2 regions of the Mesorhizobium sp. M1428 genome follow, and region 2 is predicted to be linked to the other one. Evidence: riboswitches for the same ligand, from Rfam matches in the RefSeq annotation. Region 2 holds a riboswitch; the other holds the start of a gene.
The links. Region 2 has a riboswitch for S-adenosylmethionine ahead of metX (homoserine O-acetyltransferase MetX). Riboswitches for the same ligand answer to the same signal wherever they lie in the genome.
Positions count from the first base shown of each region.

Region 1: it holds a riboswitch for S-adenosylmethionine, as region 2 does, so the genes downstream of both, NKG60_RS12475 (O-succinylhomoserine sulfhydrylase) here and metX (homoserine O-acetyltransferase MetX) in region 2, are expected to answer to the same signal.

Region 1 is NZ_JAMYKT010000007.1:130,587-138,547, forward strand. Features, by position in the region: gene apaG (Co2+/Mg2+ efflux facilitator ApaG/CorD) at 1-95, opposite strand, end outside; gene NKG60_RS12470 (ceramide glucosyltransferase) at 324-1,478, shown strand; gene NKG60_RS12475 (O-succinylhomoserine sulfhydrylase) at 1,515-2,705, opposite strand; SAM riboswitch at 2,776-2,853, opposite strand; gene NKG60_RS12480 (2'-deoxycytidine 5'-triphosphate deaminase) at 2,932-4,083, shown strand; gene araD1 (AraD1 family protein) at 4,138-5,130, opposite strand; gene mmsB (multiple monosaccharide ABC transporter permease) at 5,320-6,612, opposite strand; gene mmsA (multiple monosaccharide ABC transporter ATP-binding protein) at 6,609-7,961, opposite strand, start outside.
Region 2 is NZ_JAMYKT010000028.1:8,926-16,886, reverse strand. Features, by position in the region: gene NKG60_RS27015 (quinone oxidoreductase family protein) at 1-823, shown strand, start outside; gene NKG60_RS27010 (gamma-glutamylcyclotransferase) at 844-1,377, opposite strand; gene NKG60_RS27005 (DUF2125 domain-containing protein) at 1,492-2,493, shown strand; gene NKG60_RS27000 (prephenate/arogenate dehydrogenase family protein) at 2,524-3,459, opposite strand; gene hisC (histidinol-phosphate transaminase) at 3,466-4,575, opposite strand; SAM riboswitch at 4,714-4,791, shown strand; gene metX (homoserine O-acetyltransferase MetX) at 4,884-6,053, shown strand; gene metW (methionine biosynthesis protein MetW) at 6,112-6,726, shown strand; gene NKG60_RS26980 (DUF1330 domain-containing protein) at 6,752-7,072, opposite strand; gene NKG60_RS26975 (SDR family NAD(P)-dependent oxidoreductase) at 7,308-7,961, shown strand, end outside.

The sequences.
Region 1 (7,961 bases), on a different contig from region 2:
CCCCAGACATAGCGGTTTTGTGGCGGGTCGGAGTGATCCTCCAGATAGAACGGCCTGACCTGCACTTCGATGTTGCGGGTGACGGCGCTGTACATAAACTGCTCCAAAGCAATGTAGATGGAACTTTCGATGCTCAGCGCAGTTTGGTCAACGATGCGCGGCATCTTCTTGCCCGATCTCAAGCGCAGGTGCCGAAAAACAATGTCATTTGAGTGACACATGACAATGATGGTGTGCAGGCTTGTGCCGGGCGACTCAGCGTTTTGTCGATTTGTTGAAAACGGCCGTCATGCGGCCAGCATTTCTGGAGTGACCAGATCTCGATGGAACCGACATTCGCAGCCGCTCTCCTTTCCATAGCCCTCCTTCTTTCAAATCTCGCCAGCATCCTGTTAGCCTTGCTGAAGCTAAAGCGACCAGCCAGGATTGCACCGCCCGCGGCCAACGCGCCGCCGGTATCGATCGTCATCCCGGCGCGCGGCGTCGAGCCGTTTGCCGAAGAGACGCTGGAGCGCGCCTTCTCCCTCGACTGGCCGCGCTACGAACTCATCTTCTGCGTCGCCCATGCCGACGACCCGGTGGTCGAGCCGATCACCGCCGCAATGGCGCGCTTTCCAGCTATTCGCGCCCGCCTTTTAGTCGGTGACGACCGCATCAGCGGCAATCCGAAACTCAATAATTGTGTGAAGGGTTGGGAGGCGGCGCATTATCGCTGGGTCATCCTTGCCGATTCCAACGTGCTTATGCCGAGCGATTACGTCCAGCACCTGATGGCGGCGTGGCGGCACGACACCGGCCTCGTCTGCTCGACGCCGATCGGCTCGCGGCCGGACGGCTTCTGGGGGGAGGTAGAATGCGCCTTTCTCAACACGCTGCAGGCGCGCTGGCAGTACGCTGGAGCGGCGCTCGGCCTCGGCTTCGCCCAGGGCAAGAGCATGTTGTGGAACAAGCCCATGCTCGACGCCAATGGTGGCATCCGCGCGCTTGCTGCCGAGATCGCCGAGGACGCCGCCGCGACCAAGCTGGTCAACCGGCTCGGACTGCGGGTCAATCTTGTCGCCTCGCCCTTCGAACAGCCGCTCGGCCGGCGCACGCTTGGCGAGATCTGGTCGCGGCAGGCGCGCTGGGCGCGGCTGCGCCGCGTCACCTTTGCACTGTTCTTTGCCCCCGAAATCCTGATCGGCGCGGCACCGCCGCTGGTGCTTGCGCTGGTTGCCGCGGCTGACGCCGGCGTCAGCCTGCCGGCCACCGCCACCGCCGTGCTGGTCGCGGCCTACCTGCCGGAATGCGCCTTGGCCTCGGCCAAGGGATGGCACCTGTCGCTGCGCACGATCCCGGCGATGATGGCGCGAGACCTGATGCTTCCCGCCATTTGGGCGCGCGGATGGCTGAGCGGCGCCGTCGATTGGCGAGGCAATGTGATGACTATCCAGAGCAAGGCCGTCGCGGAGCTGGAACAGACCCCGTCCGGCGCCTGATCGGCGCGTCCCCGCTCGCCTCTGTTCGTCCAGCCCTTATCCGGCAACTCTCAGCGCCTGCTGGATGTCTTCGAGCAGATCGTCGGCGTCCTCAAGGCCGACTGACAGCCTGAGCGTGCCCGGTCCGATGCCGAGCTCGGCGCGGGCCTCATCGGTCAAGTTCTTGTGCGTCGTCGTCGCCGGATGGGTGATCAGGCTCTTGGCGTCGCCGAGATTGTTGGAAATGAGCACGATTTCGAGTGCGTTCTGGAAGGCAAAGGCCGCCTGCTTGCCGCCCTTCACATCCAGGCAGATCAGCGTCGAGCCGCCCGACATCTGCTTCTTGACCACGGCCGCTTGCGGGTGGTCGGCGCGACCGGGATAGATGACGCGGGCGATTTGCGGGCGCTCGGCGAGGAAATCCGCGATGCGGCCGGCACTTTCCGTCTGCTGGCGTACGCGCAGCGGCAGCGTCTCCAGGCCTTTCAGCAGCGTCCAGGCATTGAAGGGCGAGAGGCTGGGGCCGGTGTGGCGGAAATAGTCATGCAGGTTCTCGTCGATCCACTTCTTGTCCGACAGAACGATGCCGCCAAGGCAGCGCCCTTGGCCATCAATATGCTTGGTCGCGGAGTAGACGACGATGTGGGCGCCGAGCTGCAGGGGTTTCTGCTGCAAGGGCGTGGCGAAGACATTGTCGACGATCAGCCTGGCGCCGATCGAATTGGCAAGTGCCGCGACGGCGGCGATGTCGACCACCTCCAGCGTCGGATTGGTCGGGCTTTCCAGGAAGAACAGTTTGGTGTTCGGCTTGACCGCCTTTTGCCAATTGGCGATGTCTGTGCCGTCGACCAGCGTTGCCTCGATGCCGTATTTCGGCGCCAGCGTCTCGATCACCCAGCGGCAGGAGCCGAACAGTGCGCGCGCCGCCACGATATGGTCGCCAGCCTTGGCGCTGCACAGCAATGCTGCCGTCACCGCCGCCATGCCGGATGCAGTGGCGCGCGCGTCCTCGGCTCCTTCCAGTGCGCACATGCGTTTTTCAAACATGTCGACGGTCGGATTGGCATAACGCGAATAGATGAAGCCTGGCTCCTCGCCCTTGAAGCGGGCTTCCGCCGCTTGCGCCGTCTCGTAGACATACCCTTGGGTGAGATACATCGCCTCGGAGGTCTCGCCGAAGCTGGAACGCAGCGTCCCGGCATGCACGAGTGCGGTCTGAGGCTTCCAGTCGCGCTTCTTGGTCATCATTCTATCCAAACACCAAAATTGGTCCAAACAACAAAAAACCGGTCGCGAAAGTCGCAACCGGTCCATATGGCCTTGCGGCCCGACGGTCCTTTAGCGACTTGTTTAACGTGGCTGCAAGCCGACCGGCCAAATCACCACGGGATAACGAGCTTTAGACCCGCGCCACGCTTGCGTCAATTGCCGGCATGATTAAGAGGGTTGTACCAAGCAGGTGCCAAAGGCGTCCATGGTCGGACCTGCGACAGAACAAGACCTCGCCCGGCGTTCGAACGGAGCCAGACCCTTGCGGCAGACAGGCATTCTTCCCGATCAGGATATTTCCGCGCTGTTCCAGACGGGCGCGCTAAAATCGCCGCGCACGCTCGATGCCGATCAGATCCAGCCGGCCAGCCTTGACCTCAGGCTCGGCGACAAGGCTTGGCGGGTGCGTGCTTCCTTCTTGCCCGGCCCGGACCACAGGGTTGTCGACAAGCTCGACCGGCTGAAGCTGCACGAGATCAACCTCGCCGAAGGTGCCGTGCTGGAAACCGGCTGCGTCTACATCGTGCCGCTGCTCGAAAGCCTGGCGCTGCCCGCGCATATTTCCGCCTCCGCCAACCCGAAAAGCTCGACCGGACGGCTCGATATCTTCACTCGGGTGATGACCGACCGTGGCCACGAGTTCGACAAGATCGCCGCCGGCTATGAAGGTCCGCTCTATCTGGAGGTCAGCCCGCGCACCTTCCCGATCGTCGTTCGCACCGGCTCGCGGCTGTCGCAGATCAGGTTCCGCACCGGCAATGCGCTCTTGTCGGAAAGCGACCTGCACGAACTGCACCGCGCCGAGATGCTGGTCGCCACTGAACCGCCCAACATCTCAGGCGGCGGCATCGCGCTGTCGATCGACCTCGACGGCGACAAGGATGGGCTGGTCGGCTATCGCGGCAAGCACCACACCGGCCTGGTCGACGTCGACAAGCGCGCCGCGCAGGATGTAGTCGATTTCTGGGAGCCGCTCTACAAGAGCGGCGCCGGCGAACTGGTGCTCGATCCGGACGAATTCTATATTCTGGTGTCGCGCGAGGCGGTGCATGTGCCGCCGCTCTACGCCGCCGAAATGACGCCCTTCGATCCGCTGGTCGGCGAGTTCCGCGTCCATTATGCGGGTTTCTTCGACCCGGGTTTCGGTCATTCGGCGTCAGGCGGCACCGGCAGCCGGGCGGTGCTCGAGGTACGCAGCCACGAAGTGCCGTTCATCCTCGACCACGGCCAGATCGTCGGACGGCTGATCTACGAGCACATGCTGAAACGGCCGCAAGCGCTCTACGGCACAGACCTCGGCTCGAACTATCAGGCGCAGGGCCTGAAACTGTCCAAGCATTTCCGCGCCGCGCGCTGAGGTTGGAACTGCCATCTCCCCCACGAGGGGGGAGATCACGCTGTCATCGACGCCTCAAAGCGCCTTCACCGCGACCTTCACCGGCTGCTCGATTTCAAGCGGGTTGCGCAGAGGCAGGCCGAAATCAGGGGCCTCGATTTCGAACACGTCGCCGGCCTCGGTCCTGACGCCGTCGGCGAAGGACAGCGTCGCCGTGCCGAACATGTGCACATGCACGTCGCCCGGCTGGCGGAAGGCCGAGTATTTGAAGTGGTGATGCTCGAGATTGCCAATGGTGTGCGACATGTTCGCCTCGCCCGACAGGAACGGCTTTTCCCAAAGCAGCTTGCCGTCGCGCAGGATACGTGAAGCGCCGCGGATATCGGACGGCAGATCGCCGATCAGGATCTCCGGGCCGAACGAAGCGTTGCGCAGCTTGGAATGGGCAAGGAAGAGATAGTTCACGCGCTCGGTGACGTGGTCGGAAAACTCGTTCGACAGCGTGAAGCCGACGCGGAACGGGGCGCCGTCGTCGCCGATCACATAGATACCGGCGATTTCCGGCTCCTCCCCGGCGTCCTGGGCGAAGGCGGGCGACATAAGCGCGGCCCCGGGCGCCACTGCCATGGTGCCGTTGCCCTTGTAGAACCATTCCGGCTGCACGCCGATCTGGCCTTTCGCCGGCTTACCGCCCTCAAGCCCCATGCGGAACATCTTCATGGAATCGGTCAGCTGTTCCTCGCCGTCCGTGCTGAGCTTCTTGTGCATCGAATCGCGGGTCGCGGCGGAGCCGAGATGCGTCAGCCCGGTGCCGGTGAGATGGAGATGGGCCGGATCGGGATGGTTGATCGGCGACAGCAGCCGGCCCTTCTTGTAGGCTGCGTCGAGATCGACGGTTTCGCCGAAGCCCTTGCGCTCGATCAGGGCGACAAGCCCGCTGCCGGTGCGCGCGGCCTCCATCGCCAGCGAATAGACGCTGCGGGCGCCGTTAATGACGCGGGTCTTGCCGCTGTTGCGGGCAACGACGCGGATCGTCTCGGCGTCGTCGAGGATCTGTGAGATCAGCATGGTAACCCTCTCTGAATTGCGGGCTGGCCTGCCTTTGGCGGCAAACCCTACCCTGCGTGGCCCGGACCCTGTCCGCGCCTCGGTTGAAATTCTTCGTCCGGATTGCGCTCGCGGATCAGGTCCCTCGGGGGACTTTTTTGCGCCGCCCGGCAGCGCCGCGATGTGACCCGTATGCCTCCTGGTTGCCTCTCAAGCCTTGTTCTTGTTGTAGACGTCGAAGACGACGGCGCCGAGCAGCACCAGGCCTTTTACCACCTGCTGCCAGTCGACATTGACGCCCATGATCGACATGCCGTTGTTCATGACGCCCATGATGAAACCGCCGACCACCGCGCCGATGACCTGGCCGACGCCGCCCATCGCCGAAGCGCCACCGATGAACACCGCGGCGATGACGTCAAGCTCGCTGCCGAGGCCGGCCGCCGGCACAGCCTGCCCCAGGCGCGCAGCGATAATCAGGCCGCCGAGTGCCGACAGTACGCCCATATTGATGAACACCATCAACGTCAGCCGTTCGGTCTTGATGCCCGATAGCTGGGCTGCCTTGGCATTGCCGCCCATCGCATAGATGCGACGGCCGATCGTCATGCGTTTGGTAACGAAGACGAACAACGCGATCAGCACGCCCATCACCATGAGAACGATGGGAAGGCCCCTGTAGGTGGCGAATTGGTAGACGAGAAACAGCGCCAGCGCGCTGATCACCAGGGTCTTGACGACGAACAGCGAGAAGGGCTCGGCTTCGTAGCCATGCTTCTCGCGGGTGCGCCGTGCCCTGAGCCCGAAATAGGCATAGGCGAGCACGGCGACGAGGCCGATCACGATCGTCGTCAGGTGCAGCGTCAGGCCGCTGCCGACAATGGTTTTGCCGGCGGCGTTCACGGTTGGCGGTATCAGCGTCAATGGGCCGATCAGGTCCGGAATGAAGCCGGAACTGAGCGCCTTGAAGCCGACGGGGAGCGGCCCCACCGAAGACCCGCCACCCAGCAGCGCCTGGCAGATGCCGCGGAAGATCAGCATGCCCGCCAGTGTGACGATGAAGCTCGGTATTCGGTGATAGGCAATCCAGTAGCCTTGTGCCGCGCCGATCGCGCCACCCACGATCAGGCAGATGATCGACACCACCAGCGGATTGCTCAATGGGCCAAGCGGCCAGATGACCATCATCATCGCCGCCAGTGCGCCGATGAAGCCGGCGACGGAGCCGACGCTGAGATCGATATGGCCCGAAACGATCACCAGAAGCATGCCCAGCGCCATCACGATGATGAAGCTGTTCTGCTGAACCAGATTGCTGAGGTTCACCGGCTTGAACAGCGTTCCGGACGTGGTGAACTGGAAGAACACCATGATTGCGATCAACGCCAGCACCAACCCGTATTCGCGCAAGTTGGTGACCAGCGCCGAGACGGCAATGCGAGGTCCCTGTTGTAGGTCCTGGGCAACGCCGGTCTGCGGCCCGGGAGCGCTTTCGGTGCTCATGATGCTTTTCCTTCTCCGCGGACGATGGCGCGCATTATCTTTTCCTGGCTGGCGTCGCTTGCCGCCATTTCGCCGACGATGCGTCCTTCGTTCATGACGTAGATGCGGTCGGTGATGCCGAGCAGTTCGGGCATTTCCGACGAGATGACGATGATTGCCTTACCCTCGGAGGCGAGACGCGCGATGATCGTATAGATTTCATACTTGGCCCCGACGTCGATACCGCGTGTCGGCTCGTCGAGGATCAGCACTTCCGGATTGGCGAACAGCCATTTCGACAGCACCACCTTCTGCTGATTGCCGCCAGAAAGATTGCCGGTCATCTGGTAGACGCTCGAGGCGCGGATATTGGTCCTGCCGCGATAATCGTTGGCGACCGAAAGCTCGCGCAAATCGTCGATCACGCCATGGCGTGACACTCCAGGCAGGTTGGCGAGCGTGATGTTGTGCTTGATATGGTCGATCAAGTTGAGACCGTAGGTCTTGCGGTCCTCGGTAACGTAAGCGATGCCGTGTTCCACCGCCTTGCTCACCGAAGAGACATCGATCGGCTTGCCGTTAAGGAACACCTCGCCGGTGATGCGGCGGCCATAGGACCGGCCGAACAGGCTCATGGCAAACTCGGTCCGGCCGGCGCCCATGAGCCCGGCAATGCCGACCACCTCGCCCTTGCGCGCGTTGAGGTTGATACCCTTGATGACCTGCCGCTCGGCATGGATGGGGTGGTAGACCGACCAGTTTTTCACTTCGAGAACGGTCTCGCCGATCTTCGGCTCGCGCGGCGGATAGCGGTCGTCGAGCGAACGGCCGACCATCGAGGTGATGATGCGGTCCTCCGAGATGTCCTTCTTGGCCAGCGTCTCGATGGTCCGGCCGTCACGGATGATCGTGACCTTGTCGGCGACCCGGTTCACCTCGTTGAGCTTGTGCGAGATCAGGATCGAAGTGATGCCCTGCCGCTTGAATTCGAGCAGCAGATCGAGCAGCGCCTGGCTGTCCTTTTCGGACAAGCTCGCCGTCGGCTCGTCGAGAATGAGCAATTTCACTTCCTTGCTGAGTGCCTTGGCGATCTCGACCAGCTGCTGCTTGCCGACGCCGATATTGGTGATCAGCGTGTTGGGGTCTTCCTTGAGGCCGACCTTCTTGAGCAGGGCGCTGGTGCGCGCCTCGTTTGCATTCCAGTCGATGACGCCGTATCTGGCGTGCTCGTTGCCGAGAAAGATGTTTTCGGCGATCGACAGCATCGGCACCAGCGCAAGCTCCTGGTGGATGATGACGATGCCCTTGCGCTCGCTGTCATGGATGCCTTTGAAATGGCACTCATCGCCGCGATAGATGATCTGGCCGTC
Region 2 (7,961 bases):
CGAACCGAAGAAGCCGCATTTTCCCCAGCAGATCGCCGGAAATCATGGCGCCGGCATCGTCGAGGCCGTCGGCGCAAACGTCCCGTTGGAACCGGGCACGCTTGTAGCGTTCAGCTATTATGGCAGTTGGGCCGAGTACGCGGCCATTCCCGCCGAACGGCTGATCCTGTTGCCTGCCGGCTATCCCGTCGAACGCGCCGGGCAGATGGTGAACCCCATTACCGCGTGGGATCTGCTGACGGATTCCCGTGTGCGGCCCGGCCAGTGGTTGGCTGTCACGGCCGGCTATTCGTCGATTTCGACAATGGTGATGCAGTTCGCCCAACGACGCGGCATCAACGTCATCGCACTTGTGCGGCGCTCGCACCAAAGCTTCGACCTGAAAACGCTTGGCGTCGCCGCCATTCTTGACCTTTCGGACTTGAAGGCAAGTATCCGGGAAGCGGTGATGGATATCACCGGTGGCGCCGGATTGAACGGGATTATCGACAATGTCGGCGGACCTGTCAGCGGCGAATTGATCCGCACCCTGGCGCTTGGCGGACAGATGGTGATCAATGGCGGCATGAGTGCCGAGCGCTTCGAACTGCACAATTTCGATGTCTTGCTGAGCGGCGTCGAGATCAGGGCGAATATCTATCGCTATTTCTTTTCGCCGCCGGCCGAAGCCGACCGGCCTGTCCTACGCGAGATCATCGACATCTTCGGCCAGCCGGGCTTCCACATTCCTGTCGGCGGTCTCCACGCGCTGACCGGGTTCAAGCTTGCCGTGGCAAACAGCCTGGATCGCGCCGATCTTGGCAAACAGATTTTCAGGATGTAGCCCGCGTCACGACACCGAAGCTACGACGCGATCCGTCTCGTCACGTCTTCCAGCCAGTGATCGCTTATACCCAGTGCTTCGAGGTGCTCCAGCGTGCTGAGCACGTAATCCTCATTCCTGCCCGACTGGCCGACGGCGCCGCGAACGACGGCCGCCGCCTCGGCCGGGTCGAGCGCACCGGCATATTGCTCATGGCTGCGGTCCACGACATAGGCAACGGCTTCGACCGTCTCGCTCCCATCCGTTTCACTCTTGTCGAGGCGAACGCTGAGCACACGTTCGAGATAGACGTTGGTGACCAGTTCACGCTCGCGCAGATAGGAGATGACCTCGTTGCGCAGCTCGCCTGGGACCCGGAACGCCAGCCCGATGCAGGAGCCGCCGCGGTCGAGCCCGAGCACCAGGCCCGGCCGTTCGCGCGTGCCGCGATGCACGAAAGAATAAACGCAGAGCGAACGGCGGTAGCCATGCAGGCGGGCACGCCGCGTCTCGACATGCGCGAATCCGGGCCGCCAGATCAGTGAGCCGTAGCCAAAAACCCAAAAATCGCCCATATCGCCAAGCCTGATTGTGACGAACCACTCCACCGGTGGTGTTTCAGTCCGTCTACCTGTTGTTGCCGCAAGCGACAGCCCGCCCGTGCCACCCGCGTTAACGAAAGCCGCAGCATGACGTCAAGTGACGAGCGCCCGCCGCCCAGCCAACGTCGCCGCTTGTTGTGGCTTGCTGCTTTCATCCTCGTGCTGTTCGGCATCTACAGCGCCGGCTGGTTCTACCTGGCGGACCTGGTCGAGAGTGCAACCGACAAGGCGGTCGCCGATCTCGACGGCAACGGCATCAAGGCCGACTGCGCCAATCTCGCGGTCAGCGGCTATCCCTTCAGCTTCACCCTTTCCTGCGACAGCCTGGCTTACGAGGACGACAGCCGCAACGTCGCGGCATCGACAGGCAAGATCAACGCCGCCACGCAGATCACCCGGCTTTTGTCGCCTGCCGCCGAGCTCAGGGGGCCGCTCAGGACCTCTGTTCCCGGCATGACCCCGCTCTGGATCGACTGGGATAATCTGCGGGCCGACATGAAGCTCTCCTGGCCGCTGCCGAGACGCCTCTCGCTGCAGGCAGAAGGCCTGTCCGGCCAGACCGATCCGGCAGACGACACCGATCCCGTCTCGCTGTTCAGCGCCGGAACTGCCATCGGGCAATTGCGCCCAAACGGCCCGGACATCGACTATGCCGGCAATTTCACCGATCTCGAAATCGACGCGGCGGCCATCGACGGGCGCGTCTTGCCGCCGCTCGACGGCAGCGGCGACGTGACGCTGAAGAACGGCGTGACGCTGATCAAGGCAAATCCGAAGAGCCTGCGCGGCCAGGCGGCCGAAATCCACGAGCTCGATCTGTCGTCCGGAACTGCGCGCATCACCGTTTCCGGACCCCTGTCGGTCGATGACGACGGTCTCATAAATGCCGACTTGACGATCAGGCTCAATGATCCAAAGGCCGTGGCGGCGATCCTCGCCACCGCCATCCCCGAGCAGAAGAAAGAGATCCAAACCGGCTTTGCCGGACTGGCGCTGCTCGGCAACCAGCCGTCGATGCCGCTGAAGATCGTCAGGGGCAAGGCCTCGCTCGGCTTCATCCCGCTCGGCAAGATCAAGCCGCTCGACTAGAGGTCTGGCCTGCAACCGGCCTGCAGCGGCTTATCCCTTCGGCGGGTGTTCGACTGCCTGGCGGCCGAAATCGGGTACGTCGATATCCTGGCCGGCCTCGATGATCGAGCGGCGGACGGCGCGGGTGCGGGTGAACAGGTCGAACAGCTTTTCGCCGTCGCCCCAGCGGATGGCCCGCTGCAGCGAGGAAAGATCCTCGGAAAACCGCGCCAGCATTTCGAGAATGGCGTCCTTGTTGTGCAGGCAGACGTCGCGCCACATGGTCGGGTCGGACGCCGCAAGACGGGTGAAGTCGCGAAAGCCGGAAGCCGAGTATTTGATGACCTCGGACTTGGTCACCGACTCCAGATCATCGGCGGTACCAACGATGTTATAGGCGATGATGTGCGGCAGGTGCGAAACGATGGCCAGCGTCATGTCGTGATGCTGCGGGTCCATCGTGTCGATGTTGGAGCCGCAGCGGCGCCAGAATTCCGAGAGCTTTTCCAGTGCCGCAGGATCGGTGCCGGGCAGCGGCGTGAAGATGCACCAGCGGTTCTCGAACAGTTCGGCAAAACCGGCATCCGGTCCCGATTTTTCGGTGCCGGCCAAAGGATGGCCGGGGATGAAGTGCACGCCATCAGGCACATGCGGCTGCATCTGCGCGATGACCGAGGCCTTGGTCGAGCCGACATCGGTGAGGATGGCGCCCTTCTTCAGCGCCGGCGCGATCTCCTCGGCGACCGTACCTGAAGAGCCGACCGGCACCGAAACGATAACCAGATCGGCGTCGCGAACCGCCTCTTTGGCATCCGTCGTGTAGGTGTCGCCAAGGCCGAGTTGGCTCGCCCTTGCCAGCGTCGCGTCGCTGCGCGTCGAAATCGCGACTTGGCCGGCGAGCCCCTCGCGGCGGATGACGCGGGCCAGTGACGAGCCGATCAGGCCGATGCCGACCAGCGCGATCTTTTCGAACATCGGTGAAGTCATGGTGCTCTAGCTTTTCAGGAATGTCGCGAGTGCTGCGACAACGCCGCGATTGGCCTCTTCGGTGCCGATGCTCATGCGCAGCGCGTTGGGAAAACCGTAGCCGGAAACGCGCCGCAATATGTAGCCGCGCTGGCAGAGGTAGTCGTCGGCGGCCGCCGCCGAATGCTTTTTGTCCTCGGGAAAGTGGATGAGGATGAAATTGCCGACGCTCGGCGTCACCCGCAGCCCAAGCCCCGCCAATTGCTCGCTCAGCCAGGCCAGCCAGGTCTCGTTATGCGCGACGCTGCGTTCGATGTGCGCGCGGTCGCGGATCGCCGCGATGCCGGCCTCGATCGCCGTCGCATTGACGTTGAAAGGCCCGCGCACGCGGTTGATCGCGTCGATGACGTGCATTGGAGCATACATCCAGCCGATCCGCGCGCCGCCCAGGCCCAATTTGGAGAAGGTGCGGGTCATGACCACGTTTTCCGCGCTGCCCACCAACTCGACGCCGGCTTCATAGTCGTTGCGCCGGACGTATTCGGCGTAAGCGGCATCCAGCACCAGAAGCACGTTTCGCGGCAGGCCGGCATGCAGGCGGCGCACCTCCTGGAACGGCACGTAGGTGCCGGTTGGATTGTTTGGATTGGCAAGGAAGATGATCCTGGTGCGCGGCGTCACCGCGGCTAGGATCGCATCGATGTCGGCGCGTTCATCGGTCTCCTTGACCGTTACCGGGACGGCACCGGCCGACTGTATGTAGATCTTGTAGACCATGAAGCCGTGTTCGGTGATGATGGCTTCATCGCCGGGCGCGAGGTAGGTCTGCGCAAGCAGGCCCAGAATCTCGTCGGAGCCGTTGGAGCAGACGATGTTCGCCGGGTTGAGCCCGTGCACCTCCGCGATCGCTTCCCTCAGGCGCCTGGCGCTGCCGTCGGGATAGACCGCGAGCTTGTCGGCGACCGCGCGCGCGGCCTCTATCGCCTTTGGCGAAGGGCCGAGCGGGTTTTCGTTCGCCGACAATTTGTGGACCTTGGCGACACCTTCAGGCGCCGCGCTCTTGCCGGGCACATAGGCTTCGATCTCCATGATGCCGGCGCGGGGCCTTGGACGTGTCTGATCCGGTGTCTGGCTCATTCCATGAAATCCGTCGAGAGTGCCTCCATCCGGAGGCCGCAGCGGAAATACAAGCCGTGGCCCGGAATGTCGAGGGGCGGCAATTCGGGATCAAGAACTTGCCGTTGACGAAGCCATGCGTCAGTCCTAGAAGAGCAGCGAAAGTTCCGTGGTGATTTGGCCGGTCGGCTTGCAGCCACGTTAAACAACTTGCTAAAGGGCCGTTTGCATCCTGTAACCGGCTTTGCGAAGGCATGGCCGGTTTTTTGTTGCCCTGGCTGGCGGTTGCCCAGACCGGTGGACAGCTGAAGGCCGGGCAAGGAGATGTGATGGTCGCTTTGCGCGCGCGAAAAACCAACAACGAGGCCGACCAGCCGTCGAGCCCGGTGTTGCGTTTCGGCGCCGACAAGCCGCTCAAGCTCGACGCCGGCACGCTGCTGTCGCCGTTCCAGATCGCCTACCAGACCTATGGCACGCTCAACGACGCCCGCTCCAATGCAATCCTCGTCTGCCATGCGCTGACCGGCGACCAGCACGTCGCCAACACCAATCCGGTGACCGGCAAGCCGGGCTGGTGGGAAGTGCTGATCGGCCCCGGCAAGATCATCGACACCGACCGTTTCTTCGTCATCTCGTCCAACGTCATCGGCGGCTGCCTCGGCTCCACCGGCCCCGCCTCGACCAATCCCGCCACCGCCAAGCCTTACGGGCTCGACCTGCCGATCATCACCATCCGCGACATGGTGCGGGCGCAGTTGATGCTGGTCGAGCATTTCGGGATCGAACAGCTGTTCAGCGTGCTGGGCGGCTCGATGGGCGGCATGCAGGTGCTGCAATGGGCGTCCAGCTATCCCGAGCGCGTTTTCTCGGCGCTGCCGATCGCCACCGGCGCCCGCCATTCCTCGCAGAACATCGCCTTCCACGAGGTCGGCAGGCAAGCGGTGATGGCCGACCCCGACTGGCATGGCGGCAAGTATTTCGAGCATGGCAAGCGGCCGGAAAAGGGGCTGGCTGTGGCGCGCATGGCCGCCCACATCACCTATCTGTCGGAAGCAGCGCTGCACCGCAAGTTCGGCCGCAACCTGCAGGACCGCGAAGCGCTGACCTTCGGCTTCGATGCCGACTTCCAGATCGAGAGCTATCTGCGCCATCAGGGCATGACCTTCGTCGACCGCTTCGATGCCAACTCCTATCTCTACATGACCCGGGCGATGGACTATTTCGATCTCGCCGCCGACCATGGCGGCCGTCTGGCCGATGCCTTCGCCGGCACCAAGACGCGCTTCTGCCTGGTTTCGTTCACCAGCGACTGGCTGTTCCCGACCGAGGAGAGCCGCTCGGTCGTGCACGCGCTGAACGCGGCCGGCGCCTCGGTCTCGTTCGTCGAGATCGAGACCGACCGCGGCCACGACGCCTTCCTGCTCGACGAGCCGGAACTGTTCGCCGCCATCAGAGGCTTCATCGCCTCGGCCGCGCGCGCGAGAGGGCTTGGCGCATGACCCCGAAAAGTTGCAGACTTTTCGGATCAGGACCATGCGCCAGGCAAGAGCCGAACGCATGAGCGTCAACCGCGCCCAGCGCGTCGACCTCGAAGTCGTCGCCGATCTCATCCCGCCGCAGTCGCGGGTGCTGGACGTCGGTTCCGGCGACGGCCTGCTGCTCGAATTGCTGCAGGAGACCAAGAAGGTCGACGGCCGCGGGCTGGAACTGTCGCAGCGCGGCGTCAACGAATGCGTGGCGCGGGGCCTGTCGGTCATCCAGGGCGATGCCGACAAGGATCTCCAATTCTATCCCGACAAGGGTTTTGATTTCGTCGTCTTGTCGCAGACCTTGCAGGCGACCCGCAATCCGAAGCTGGTGCTCGACGAGTTACTCCGGATCGGCAATCGCGCCATCGTCTCCTTCCCCAATTTCGGCCATTGGCGGGTGCGCTTTTCGCTGCTCTTCAACGGCCGCATGCCGGTGACCAAGGACCTGCCCTATTCCTGGTACGACACGCCCAACATCCATTTCTGCACCATTCGCGATTTCGTCAATCTGTGCGACGAGCTTGGCGCGACGGTGGAAAAGGCAACCGCGCTCGACGCCAACGGTCAGCGGATCGGCTTCTCGATGCCGTGGTGGTTCTGGAACTTTTTCGGCCAGCAGGCGGTGTTCCTGTTGAAACGATAAAAGCCAACCGTAGCAAATCGCCCCCTTATTCGAGAACGTCGGTGGCCTTGTGCGGGTGCTGGACGCCGTCGACCAAGACCACGTCGGATTGGGAATTGCCGGTGCGCAGCGGCAATATCTCCTGATAGGCGGGCGAGTCGTACCATGCGCGCGCCTGCTGCCTGTCGGGGAACTCGATGATTATGAGGTAACCCGGCCAGGTGTTTTCAACGACTTCCACCTCGCCTCCGTGCACCACGAAACGCCCGCCAAACGGCTCCAGCGTGGCATCGATCTTGTGCAGGTACTCGACGATCTGCGGCCCCGGCGTGACCTGGCGCATATGGGCGACGGCGTAGGCGGTCATGGCGTAACTCCCTGATGGTCGAAAGCCGGACAACCGGCTTGATGGGAGCAGTTTGCCGAGACCTAGTGCGCTGGTCGATTACCCCAGAGGTAATGACACTGAATACAAAACCGGCGCGCCGCTGCCGTCACCTGAAGATATTTCTGCCTGGCACCGATGATTTTGGCGCGCCTGCGCTGTCCTTATCGATGAGCGCGCCTGGATGGTCCGGCGGCCGGGAACAGAGAGGTGATCCATGGGATCGTTGCAAAATCAGAATGTCGTCGTCGTCGGAGGCAGCCGTGGTGTCGGCCGCTCGATCGCGGAGGCCGCCCTCAAGGAGAGAGCGACGGTGCTGGCCGTCGCCCGCGGAAAACAGGCCCTGGCGCAATTTGCCTGGGAGGTCTCGGGCGTGAAGACGCTCGCGGTCGATGCGACGGTGGACTCCGCCCCCGACAAGGTATTCGGCGCGCTGGAGCCGGACGTGCTGGTGATCTGCGCAGGCGCGCTGGCGCCTTCCGCGCCGGTGCACGAACAGAACTGGAAGGCGTTCTCGGCAAACTGGGACACGGACGTCAAGGCGTCGTTCCTGTTTTGCCGGGCCGCTCTGCGGCGTCCGCTCAAGCCGGGGAGCCGGATCGTCTTGATCTCCAGCGGCGCGGCCTTGACCGGCGGACCACCGAACGCCGGCGGCTATGCCGGCGCAAAACGCATGCAGATGTTCCTGGCCGGTCATAGCCAGAAGGAGGCCGATCGACTTGGCCTCGGCCTGCGCTTCATGGCGCTCGCGCCGATGCGCATCATGCCGGAGACCGGCGTGGGCAAGGCCGGCGTCGACAGCATCGCGGCCTATATGGGCATCCAGCCGGCGGACTTCATCGCCGCCATGACCGACATGCAAACGCCGGCC